2 regions of the Methylomonas koyamae genome follow, and region 2 is predicted to be linked to the other one. Evidence: riboswitches for the same ligand, from Rfam matches in the RefSeq annotation. Region 2 holds a riboswitch; the other holds the start of a gene.
The links. A riboswitch is a leader RNA that binds a small molecule or an ion and turns the genes downstream of it on or off. The one in region 2 is predicted to bind cobalamin.
Positions count from the first base shown of each region.

Region 1: another riboswitch for cobalamin. It lies ahead of MKFW12EY_RS01230 (TonB-dependent receptor domain-containing protein); the one in region 2 lies ahead of MKFW12EY_RS05440 (CbtB domain-containing protein).

Region 1 covers NZ_AP019777.1:253,325-259,233, reverse strand. The annotation lists gene rsmD (16S rRNA (guanine(966)-N(2))-methyltransferase RsmD) at 1-272, shown strand, start outside; gene coaD (pantetheine-phosphate adenylyltransferase) at 298-783, shown strand; gene MKFW12EY_RS01240 (YfhL family 4Fe-4S dicluster ferredoxin) at 786-1,031, shown strand; gene MKFW12EY_RS01235 (GNAT family N-acetyltransferase) at 1,059-1,505, opposite strand; cobalamin riboswitch at 1,643-1,864, shown strand; gene MKFW12EY_RS01230 (TonB-dependent receptor domain-containing protein) at 1,984-3,807, shown strand; gene MKFW12EY_RS01225 (hypothetical protein) at 3,825-4,400, shown strand; gene cbiB (adenosylcobinamide-phosphate synthase CbiB) at 4,492-5,409, shown strand; gene cobD (threonine-phosphate decarboxylase CobD) at 5,402-5,909, shown strand, end outside.
Region 2 covers NZ_AP019777.1:1,103,634-1,109,542, reverse strand. The annotation lists gene MKFW12EY_RS05460 (sirohydrochlorin chelatase) at 1-805, opposite strand, end outside; gene cobM (precorrin-4 C(11)-methyltransferase) at 802-1,626, opposite strand; gene MKFW12EY_RS05450 (cobyrinic acid a,c-diamide synthase CobB) at 1,623-2,921, opposite strand; gene MKFW12EY_RS05445 (CbtA family protein) at 2,921-3,568, opposite strand; gene MKFW12EY_RS05440 (CbtB domain-containing protein) at 3,570-3,746, opposite strand; cobalamin riboswitch at 3,835-3,964, opposite strand; gene MKFW12EY_RS05435 (hypothetical protein) at 4,370-5,872, opposite strand.

The DNA of each region.
Region 1 (5,909 bases), 850 kb from region 2:
CCTATCTGGCCGGACCGGCCCAGGCATTCGATCTGGTATTCCTGGACCCGCCGTTCGGCCAAGGTTTGTTGGAGTCCGCTTGCCGCTTGCTGGAAAGCCAAGGCTGGCTGAAGGATTACGCAAAAATTTATCTGGAAAGCGAAAAAAACTGGCAAACGGCGGATTTGCCGGCAAACTGGGGCTTATTGAAGGAAAAGGTGGCCGGCGAAGTCTGTTATCGGCTACTGCAAAGGCAGCCCGCTGCTTTTAATTCGGCGAATGGTTTAGAATGAGTCCCTTTTGCCGTTTGCCAAGCCAATGAATATCACCGCAATCTATCCCGGTACCTTCGATCCGATTACCAACGGGCATCTGGATTTGATTCACCGCGCCTCCCGGCTTTATCCGCATGTAATCGTCGCAGTTGCCGTCAGCCGGGGTAAAAAGCCGCTGTTTTCGTTGGACGAGCGGGTGGCGCTGATTCGCGATGTGGTCACCGAATTCAGCAATGTCAGCGTGATCGGTTTCGACACGCTGTTGGTGGATTGCGCTCGCCAACACCTGGCCAGCGTCATCATCCGCGGCTTGCGCGCGGTATCGGATTTCGAATACGAATTTCAATTGGCCGGTATGAACCGGCGTTTGTGTCCGGACATCGAGACCGTGTTTCTGACCCCGGCCGAACAATACGAATTCATCTCGTCGAGCATGATTCGCGAAATCGCCCAATTGCACGGCGATGTTTCCAGTTTCGTGCCCGACCTGGTCAAACAACGTTTAACCGAAAAATTTTCCGAGGAGTAATTATGGCGCTTATCATCAGCGACGACTGTATCAACTGCGATGTCTGCGAGCCGGAATGCCCGAACGGCGCGATTTCCCAGGGCGACGAGATTTATGTGATCAACCCGTCCTTATGCACCGAATGCGTCGGCCACCACGACAAGCCGCAATGCATGGAAGTCTGTCCGGTGGACTGCATCGACAAGGATCCGGACCATGCCGAAGACAAGGACTCGTTGTACCGCAAGTATCTGAAACTGACCGCTTGATCTTGCCTTAGCCGATGCGGCGCGGCCTTACGGCAACAGCCGCCGCATCGGCCGCATCGGCGACAACTCGAAGCCGTGGCGCCGGTAAAAACGTTGCCCGGCGCTGTTGTCGGCATCGGTTAGCAGCGTGATCCGCCGGCAGCCCCGTTGTTGGGCGAACTCGACCGCATGCTGCAACAATGCCGAGCCGACCGCCTCACCGCGAAAGCCGGAATCCACCACCATATCCTCCAGCCAGGCCACCGGCGCACCCAGCGCCGTCGATACGCTGAACAGCAGATTGGCCATGCCCAGAATTTCGCCGTCGCGGCGCGCCACGAAAATCCGGCCCAATTGCGGATCGGCGATGATTCGGCTCAAGCCGCGGCGTTGCGCGGTTTCGTCCGCGACAAATTCGGCTTCCTGTTCGAACAATTGCGCCAACAGGCGGCACAGGGCCGGAATGTCGGCCTCGGTAGCGGTAACGACTTGCATGTCCGGTCTCCTACCTGCTGCGATAAATTGAACCAGTCTAACCCAAGCCGCCGCACCGCGTTAATTTCGGCCTATCGTTGGTTCGGATAGAACTTGGCAGGCGGCTTGCCTTGCCTGACCCTTCTCGATCCACTACAATCCCCGACCTTCTTTCAGGTGTTGGTACCGAAATCTCGGCCAAACTTAAACAGGAAGTCGGTGCGGCAAATTTCGTTTTGCCCATGCCGACGCTGCCCCCGCAACGGTAGATAAGTAAAGAACCGCGTTTTTGCCACTGTGCGTTTCGCATGGGAAGGTGCGCGGTTTAGGCCCTCAAGCCGCTTATGAGCCCGGAGACTGGCCCGGAAGATCATTCGAGACAGCGGAGGGCTGTTACGGAATGGTCAGAGCCCGCGCCCAGCCCGTTCTCCGCCTATTCTCTCGCCGATTTCTCCTCTGTCATTTTTTACCCGGATGCGCGGTGGGCGCAGAGGACGTTATGCAAAACAAAATTATCATGGCTTTGCCGCTGGCCGGCATCGGCGCGTTTCTACCCGGCTTTGCCGCCGAGCAGGCCGCCAATTTACCCGAAACCGTCGTGACGGCGACGCGCTCGGACAGCAACCAAAACGAACTGGCGACCGCGACGACGATTTATACCCGGCAGGATATCGAACGTTTGCAAGTCAGAACTCTGCCCGAGCTGTTGAAAGGGTCGACCGGTATCGACATGGTGCAAAGCGGCGGTTACGGCAAGGACACCAACGTTTACATGCGCGGCACCAATGCCGACCACGTACTGGTGTTGGTCGACGGCATCAAGGTCGGTTCGGTTACCACCGGCACGACGCCGTTTCAATTTATTCCGGTCGACCAGGTCGAACGGGTCGAGATCATTCGCGGGCCGCAATCCAGTTTGTACGGCTCGGAAGCCATCGGCGGCGTGATTCAGATTTTTACCCGTAAAGGCGGCAATAGCGCGCGGCCAAATATTGCGCTGGAAGCCGGCGGCGGTTCTTACGATAGCTACCAGGGCTCCGCGGCAATCAACGGCAAATGGGGGCGGGCCTGGTACAGCCTGGGCGCTTCGCAGTTCGGCAGCCAGGGGATCAATGCCCAGAGCGGTACCACGGTAGCCAACGGCTTCAACCCGGATCGCGACGGCTACAACAATACCGGCTTGAATGCCAAGGCCGGCTATCGCTTCGATAACGGCGCCGAGCTCGAGGCATTCTTTTTGCGCGCCGAGGGCGAAACCGAAATCGATAACGCCACCAGCAGCACGACGCTGTTCATCAATCAAACGGTGGGCGCATCGGCCAGCGCCGACCTCAACGACGTCTGGCGTTCGACTTTGCGGGTCGGCCAGAGTCTGGACGAGGCCGACCAGTTCCGCCATTCCGGCGCATTCGCCACTAACTTCGATACCACGCGCTGGAACGCAAGCTGGTTGAACCAGCTCAATCTGCACAAGACCCAGCAATTGACGCTGGGGGCGGACTACCGGCTGGACCAAGTCGAAAGCACGACGCGTTATGCGGAAAATTCGCGCTACGATGCCGGCGGTTTTATCGAATTGCACAGCCGTTGGTTCGAGCGGCATTTCACCAATGCCTCGTTGCGTTGGGACGAAAACCAGGCCTTCGGCAGCAGTCTGACCGGAAACTTCGGTTGGCGTTTCAATTGGGACCACGGCTTGAGCGCGTTCGCCAGCTTCGGCAACGCCTTCAAGGCCCCGACCTTCAACCAGTTGTATTTTCCGGGCTTCGGCAATCCGCATCTGCAAGCCGAACAGTCGACCAATTTCGAAGGCGGCTTGGCCGGCAACCATGGTTGGATGCAATGGGAAATTCGCGCTTACCATAGCAACATCGACCAGCTGATCGTATTCAGCGGCCGGCCGTTGACGGCGCAAAACATCGGCAAGGCGCAGATCGACGGCATCGAGGCGGAAATCTCCGGCGACTTACTCGGTTGGCATAACAAGTTGAGTATGAATTTGCTGACGCCAAAAGACCGGGCCAACAATTTGCGCTTGCCGCGGCGCGCCACCCAGACCTTGTCGTACGACGTTTCGCGCAGTTTCGCAGCGTTCGATGTCGGTGCTGCGGTGCTGGCTCAGGGCGAACGTTTCGACAATACGGCCAATACGGTCCGCTTGGGCGCATTCATGACGATCGATGTTCGCGCCGCTTACCATGTCGATAAACATTGGATGTTCAGCGCCAAACTCAATAATATGCTCGACCAGCAATACCAAACCCTCAGCACTTACAACAATTTCGGTAGAAATTTCTTTTTCTCTATCCATTACAATTACTGACTTTTTCGGAGACTACTATGAACTCGAATCGATTTTTGGCCGTGAAACCCGGCGCCGTGGCGTTGATGGCGTTGATGGCCGCGACCCGTTTTCACCATTTCGGTACTCCGTTTGCGCTGCCCGACGCATCGCTGGCGGTGTTCTTCTGCGCCGGCCTGTGGTTGGGCGGCCGCTACTTGTTCGCACTGCTGCTGTTGGAAGCCGGTTTGATCGACTATTTGGCGATTACCAAGCTGGGCGTCAGCGATTTTTGCGTCTCCAACGCCTACGGCTTTTTGATCGGCTCTTATGCGGCGATGTGGTTGGGCGGCCGTTGGTGCCGCAAATTCACGACGCTGACCGCGGTGTCGGCCGCACAGCAATTCGCCGCATTGTGGGCCGCCGCCACAGTAGCGTTTTTGATCTCCAACGGTAGCTTTTACTGGCTGTCCGGCCGTTATCCCGAGCCGTCGTTCGGCCAATATCTGGAGCGGGCGGCGATGTACTATCTGCCGCACTTATCGTCAACCTTGATTTACGGCGTAGTCATTTTCGGCTTGGTTAAAGCCGGCAAAGCCATGCTCGCCTCTAAAGCCGCGCGGCACGCGGCTTAAATCGATCCGGGGCGGCTTGGCCCGCCCCGTTCCCTTCCCGATAGCCAGTGCGCCGGATTGGCGTTGCCGGCTCCCGTGTTTGCATTGTTGAATGGCGTTGTTCTCGATTGTGCTACTGGCCGTCGCCTTGGATTATGTTTTGGGCGAGCCGGGCAATACTTACCATCCGCTAGCCGCCTTCGGCCGTTGGGCTGCTTGGCTGGAGCAGCGCCTGCTCATACCCGAGCAGACCCCGGCACGGCAAAAGATTGCCGGCGTTTGCGCATTGCTGTTGGCTTTGCTGCCTTGCGCCGCAGCGTTGCCGCTATTGCTGCTTACCGAAGCATGGCAAACCTTGTTCGGCATCATATTGCTGTATTTCTGCATCGCTCCGCGCAGCCTGCAACAGCATGCCGAAGCGGTGCGGACGGCATTGGCGGCGGGGGATCTGGAGCTGGCTCGGTCCCGAGTGGCCTACATGGTTAGCCGCGAAACTGCCGATTTGGATGCAGCCGGCGTCAGGCGGGCGGCGATCGAATCGGTATTGGAGAACGGCGCCGATGCGGTGTTTGCGCCGATTTTCTGGTTCATCGTTGCAGGTCCTTGCGGCGCATTGCTCTACCGTTTCAGCAATACTCTCGATGCGATGTGGGGTTACCGTAACCGCCGCTACCAATATTTCGGCTGGGCCGCGGCTCGGTTGGACGATGTCCTGAACTGGGCTCCGGCCCGGTTAACGGCGTTCGGCTATGCCTTGCTGGGCCGCACCGGCCCGGCGTTACTGGCCTGGAAGGAGCAAGCCGCCTTGCTGGAAAGTCCAAATGCCGGCCCGGTCATGGCGGCGGGCGGCGCGGCGCTGAATCTGCGCTTAGGCGGCCCCGCGGTCTACCGCGGCCAGTTGAAAGCCAAGCCCTGGTTCGGCGGCGAGCAGACTGCGGAGAACGGCGACATCGCCCGCGCCGGCGGCCTGGTCTATCGCGTACTGGGCCTGTGGTTGATTCTGATCGCGATCGGAGGCGGGTTTGCTTGAGCATGGCGGCCGTTTGCGGCAGGCGGCGAACCGTTACGGCATTCCATTGCCGCAATGGCTGGACCTCTCGACCGGCGTCAATCCGAACGGCTGGCCGGTGCCGGCAGTGCCCGCCGAGTGTTGGCAGCGCTTGCCGGAAGACGACGACGCATTAATGCCGGCAGCACAGGCTTACTATCGGAATGCCTCGATACTGGCGGTGGCCGGTTCCCAAGCGGCGATTCAAACTCTGCCGCAGTTGCGTCGCCAGTCGCGGGTTGGCGTACTGGCTCCGGCCTACGCCGAGCACGCCGCAAATTGGCGCCACGCCGGCCATCACTTGATCGAATTGGCAGCACAAGCCGAGGCTGTCGAGCAGGCGCTGGACAATTTGGACGTTTTGATCGTTGTCAATCCGAATAACCCGACCGGCAGGCTGTGGGAGCCGGACCGCTTATTGAGTTGGCATCGCCATTTGCACCGGCGCGGCGGCTGGTTGATTGTCGACGAAGCCTTCATCG
Region 2 (5,909 bases):
GTTCGGCTTGCTCGCGGTACTGACAGCCGTCGCATTCCAGCATTTTCGGCGCAACCGGGTCGGAGGCTTCGGTAACCCGTTGATCAAGCAATTTAAAAATGACCGGATCAAAACCAAAATAAGTACCGGAACCGAAAGCAATCTGCGGATATTGGCTTTGCAATCGTTCGACTTGCTTGCCAATGCGTTCTATCAGCAGGCCGGTGAACAGGTAATAGGGCAAAATGGCAATTTGCGACATGCCCAGACGCACCTGACGTTGCACTGCCGTTTCCAGACGTGGATGGGTAATCCCGGTAAAGGCGATGTCGATCAATTCGTGCTCGGTAACCTCAAACAGCCAACGCGCCAGTTTCGCCAGTTCGCCGTTGGCAACCTTGTCCGATGAGCCACGGCCTAAAATGATCACGCCAGTGGTTTTCGGGTCTGGCATCGCCAGTGATTTAAGCGCTGATTTGAGCTGTTTTTGCAGGATGGCCAACAAGGTTTCGTTACTGCCTAGATGCGGCGCATAGATGAATTCCACGTCAGGGAATTGAGCACGCGCTTCTTCGATATGTTCTGGAATCTCCATCTTCACATGCCCGGCGGCGCTGATGATCAACGGTACCACAATCACACGATCCGAACCTTGTGCGGCGCGTTGAAGACCTTCTGGCAACAGTACGTCCGCCAGTTCGATGTAACACAAGTCGATGCGCCAATCGGGGTGCTGCGCCTGCCATTGTTGTTGAAATTCGCGAATTTCATCATTGCCGGCCTGATTACGTGAACCGTGGCCGACCAGAAGGATGGTGGTTGTCATGCTTGCTCCTCGGGATTTGGCCGTTCGGCACGGCGAAAACGATGGGTAAAACCGGCATCATAAAGTTTGGATTTTTTTAACTCGGGCCAATGACGAGCGCCCAGCGTTGGACTGACCACGATCATCGCCTGGCTGTTGATTTTGGCGGCCCGGCAGCGTTCGCGAATATCTGCCAGCGTGCCACGGATAATCTGTTGTTCGTCCGGCCAACTGGCTTTATGGACTACCAATACCGGAGCATCATCCGCCCAACCGGCTGCTTTTAATTCGCGTTCGATCGTGGGCAACAAGGTGATCGATAAAAACAGGCACAGCGTGGTGTGATGGCTGGCCAATTCTTGCAAGGATTCACCGTCCGGCATCGGCGTGCGGCCTTCAACGCGGGTTAAAATCACGGTTTGCGTGACTTCCGGCAAGGTCAGGCTTTCTACCGCGCAAGCCATCGCGGCGAATGCCGACGAGACGCCCGGCACTACTTCGACGGCAATGTTGGCCGCATCCAGCGGTTGCACCATTTCGATTAATGCGCCATACAAGCCAGGGTCGCCGGTTTGCAGGCGAATCACGATTTTTCCAGGCCCGGCTTGTTCGATCAGCCAGTCGGTAATCTGCTCCAGGGTCATATCCTTGGAATCTTTGATCACGCAAGTGCTATGCGCCCATTGCGTCGCGGCAGCTTGTACTAGCGAGCCTGCGAACAAAATGGCATCAGCCTTGGCGATTAAGTCGCGGCCTTTGACGGTGATTAGATCGGGGTCACCCGGACCTGCGCCGACAAACCAGACCTTCTGCTGATTAGGCTGAATAGAGTGAGCGCTCATAGAAAAAATCCAGCCGCAACCTGCGGATTGAATGGGAAATAGTTATGCAGATAAGACGCTTGCAGCGAACCCACCCGGTAAAAGTTTTCGCTACGGCTACGATTGCGTTGCGGGATCGATTCGGTGAATGGCTGCAACGTTGTTTCCAGTTGCGAGTGATGAAAACTGTGACCGCGAATTTCGCCTTGTTCCAACTGCAAGCTGTGCATGCCCAGATTCACCAAGCTTTTTTGCATCTGCGCGCTGCCGGGTAGTAATCCTGCCATTTCTGCCGCATGGCCGTCTTTATCGGTCAAGCGTTCCAGCAAATATAAAAAGCCGCCGCATTCGGCGTAAATCGGCTTACCGGCTTGATGATATGCATGCACAGATTGTTTCATGGCAACATTATCGGCCAATGTTTGCAGATGCAGCTCCGGGTAACCGCCGGGCAGATAGAGACCGTCTGCTTCGGGCAAGGCATGGTCGGCCAGAGGCGAGAAAAACGTCAGTTCTGCGCCCATGGCTTGCAAACAATCCAAATTGGCCTGGTAGATAAATGAAAATGCAGCATCGCGAGCTACGGCTATGCGCTTTCCAGCCAGTAACGGTGGCGGCGGAGAGGTGGCGATCGGCGCGAAGGCAACCGGCTGCGGCAATCGGCACGGCGCAAGGCTACTGAGTAATTCGGCTGCGCGCACCAGGCGAAGGTCAAGGTCTGCAATTTCATCGGCCTGCACTAAGCCTAAGTGCCGCGACGGCAAGCCGACCGTTTCATCTTTCGCCATCGCCGCCAGTAGCGGCATGCTGTCCGGCAAGGCTTCTTCCAGCAATTTAGCATGACCCGGACTGCCGACTTTGTTGGCGATGACGCCGACAAACGGCAAGTTGGCTCTGTAATGGGCTAAGCCATAAGCCACAGCGGCAAAAGTTTGTGCCATGCCGCCCGCATCGATGACAACGGCCACCGGCACGTCTAGTGTTTGTGCCAAATCGGCGCTGCTGCTATCGCCGTCGAACAAGCCCATGACACCTTCAATCAAGATGATGTCAGCGTCGGCGGCGTTATAAAGCATCTCACGGCAATGCGTTTCGCCCATCATCCATAAATCCAGCTGATAAACCGGCTGTCCGCAAGCAAAGCTCAATATTTGCGGATCGATAAAATCCGGGCCGGTTTTGAACACGCATACCTTGCGGTTTTGCTGGCGATGGTAATAAGTGAAGGCTGCGGTGATAGTGGTTTTGCCTTGGCCTGAGGCGGGGGCGCTGATTAATATCGCCGGGCAATGACGTGCTGCAGAAGACTTATTCATTAAAATTTAACTTTGGACAAAAGCCTGCCCGATAACGCACCCAGTATCAGCCAAAAAAAAGCATTGTTGATGGATGTCAGCACCACAAAATGCTGTTGTATTTCTTCAGGGGCTAAGGCGCGGGCAACTTCCGGATGAGGCGCGCCGATCAGATGCGGCAAGGCCAGCAAGCAAACGCCGCCGAATTGCAGCCAGCGTTGTTTGGTCAACACCAGCCCAAACAAACCAACGGCTGTGGCCGCCGCAGTAAATAGCCACCACGCTTGGCGACTATGCAATTCTGCGCTGTCGGTGCCGGGCAACTCCGGCGGCAACCCTAATGAAGGTGCTGCAAAAAACACCAAATACCCGGCTAACCCCCAACCCAGGCCATGCAGATAACCGCGTTGATCTCGCCAGTACATGGAAGCACTGATCAACAAGGCAAAGCCGAAACCGGTCAGGCCATTGAATAGCAAGGTAAAACCATTGCGTTGCCAGCCATCCATCGGCTGCCAGGCATGCACATGCTCAGCCGATGGTGTTTCGAACTGTTCGGCGGCTAAAATCAACGGCAGGGTTTGATAGTGTTGTAGCACGCTGAGTAACAAGCCGCCCAATAGTCCAGCCAGTAGCGAGGCTGCAACCAGCTTACGAAAATCCGCCATATTAATGACAGGGAAAAGCAGCGCTATGGCGTCCGTCGTGGGCGGCGTTATGCAGGTAGTTATTGGCGTCCTGCAAGAAACCCAAACCTAAAACGACGGTCAGGCCTAACACGATGGCACTGAAACCGGGCAGGAATTTTGAGGAAGCAATGGCGGTTGAGGCAGAGATGGTTTTCATGGTTGTCTGTTCCGAAAAAGGTGGACGGAATAACAGAGGACAAAACAAACCTAAAAAAACCGATTTGACAGCTCGCCCTCCGCAATACTGTTAACAAGAGTTTTAGGCCTGTCTCCGGGCTCGTGACGAATCACCTACCGTTGCGGGGGCAGCGTCGGCATTTAACCGACTTCCAGTTTCACCCGTGAATGACGGGAACCTTAAAACCAGCGGCGATTGTATGCCGCAGCTAGTAATAGGGCAAATGAAATGTATTGAAAATGAGATTAGATGGGGGGCAGGCTTGCAGTCCTAATAGCCCCAAGACTCTACCCTCACTCAGCAAACACACTGCAATGCGGGTAAAAAATGACTAAATTGAGAATAAACCAGCTTCGGTGATTGCTGGATAAACCGGTGAATGAGCATCAATGATTAATTGGTGCATTAAATCTCAAGTCTACTATGTGTCTTCTTCTCTTTATATACCGGACCTTCAGCACGAGGATTTCTCTGCTTCATGATCGTCCCCTTGGGGTCGGTTGGACACAGTGACGAACGGCTACTTTCAGGTATTGGAATTCAATGGCTGCTTTCCGGCGATGAATCTGAAGACAAGACGATCTCTTAGCGAGCACATGATCTTAAGCCTTGAAACTGCGGACCCATTTATACCGCTCAGGATCTTCTCGCAGCAGAAATGCCTTTAGTTTCTCGCGCTTTTCATTGTCGGCCCGCAGCAAGATGCCCCGAAGGTCATAATCAATAGAGCGCTTACTGGCTCCGAGTTCTTCCGCCTTCTCATACCATTCTGACCCGGCACTGTAATTTCCCATCTCGATATTTACGGCACCTAGTAAGGTGCAGGGGCGGAAATCCTTTGGCGTCAAAACATGTGCTTGACTGCCAAGCTTTAATGCGTCATCAAAGCGACTCAAATCTCGCATCACACCGCCATGAGTTGTGCAAATAGCGGAATTCAGTTTGGGCGCCATTTTGCGTGTAGCAGGAATCGAGTTCAGCAATTCATGCGCTTTTCTGGATTGTTTGCACTTTCGGTAGTGACCACTTGCATTAACCGCGTTCCATAAGTCATTCGTTCGTTTGTATTCAGTAATATAGAACTCGGCTTCTCGCTCGTGAAAGGCAGTTTCTAGGATTTCCGTGTAGTAATCCTTGCCTTTGGTGGTAAGCCACAAAATGTCTTCGTCAGAGAGGCGATTGCCGACATCGAAGCGATTGAGAATATCCATCAGACGAGCAAAAAACTCTTTTTCGATGAACTGATCGAGGCCGTAGCGCTGCCGGAGCTTTTGGTTTTTAATTTTAGCTATGTATTTTGGATCGCTCTCACGCTTCTGTCGTTCGCGCTCGTAATTGGCTTGCCGAATAGCGTCTCGGGCCTTTGCTTCCTCAATCATTCGCAGTCGTGCCGATTCTTCTTTCTGTCTTTTAATTTTAAGCGAATGTTCGCGACTAGCCAGCTCTTGAGCTGCAATTTCACGGAACGCTTCATAGGTGATTTCACCCAGCGCAAGCCGACTTAGATTAACAAGCCCTTGTTGCTGCAAATACTTTACTGCTTCCAATGGAAGTGGACGGCCTTGCTCTAAATTTTCGAGAACATTGTTAAGACGTGTCGCCGGGATAAATGCCCCAGGAAGGTCGGTCACGAAGTATTTGTTAGCGAGATCAATCCGATTTTGTCCAGCAGGCACACACTTACGTAAATCTGTCCGGTTGCGAAGCTGCTGGTTTTGCATTTTAGATATGTTCTGAGGAATACTTTCTCGCCGTTGGTGTTCGCGCTCACATTCGGCCTTTTGAATAGTCCCAGTGGTTTTGATTTCCTCAATTCTGGAATCTTCTATCTTTTTTACGGTTTGGGGTGAATACCCTCGCAAAACCTGTTCTCCAGTGGCAATATTGCGGAATTCTTCATACGTCATTCCACCAAGCGCAAATTGCTGCAGAGCAACAAGCCCATTTTGCAGCAAATACAACTGAGAACTTTCTGAAGGGGGACGGCCTTGGTCTATGTTTTCGAGAATGTTTTGAAGGCGAGTCGCAGGGATAAAGGCCCCCGGAAGGTCGTTTACGAAATATTTTTTAGCGAGATCAGCTCGTTTTATTGAATATGCATCCATGCGCTCCGATAGCTTAATTTGGTTGCGCGGAGTGTTT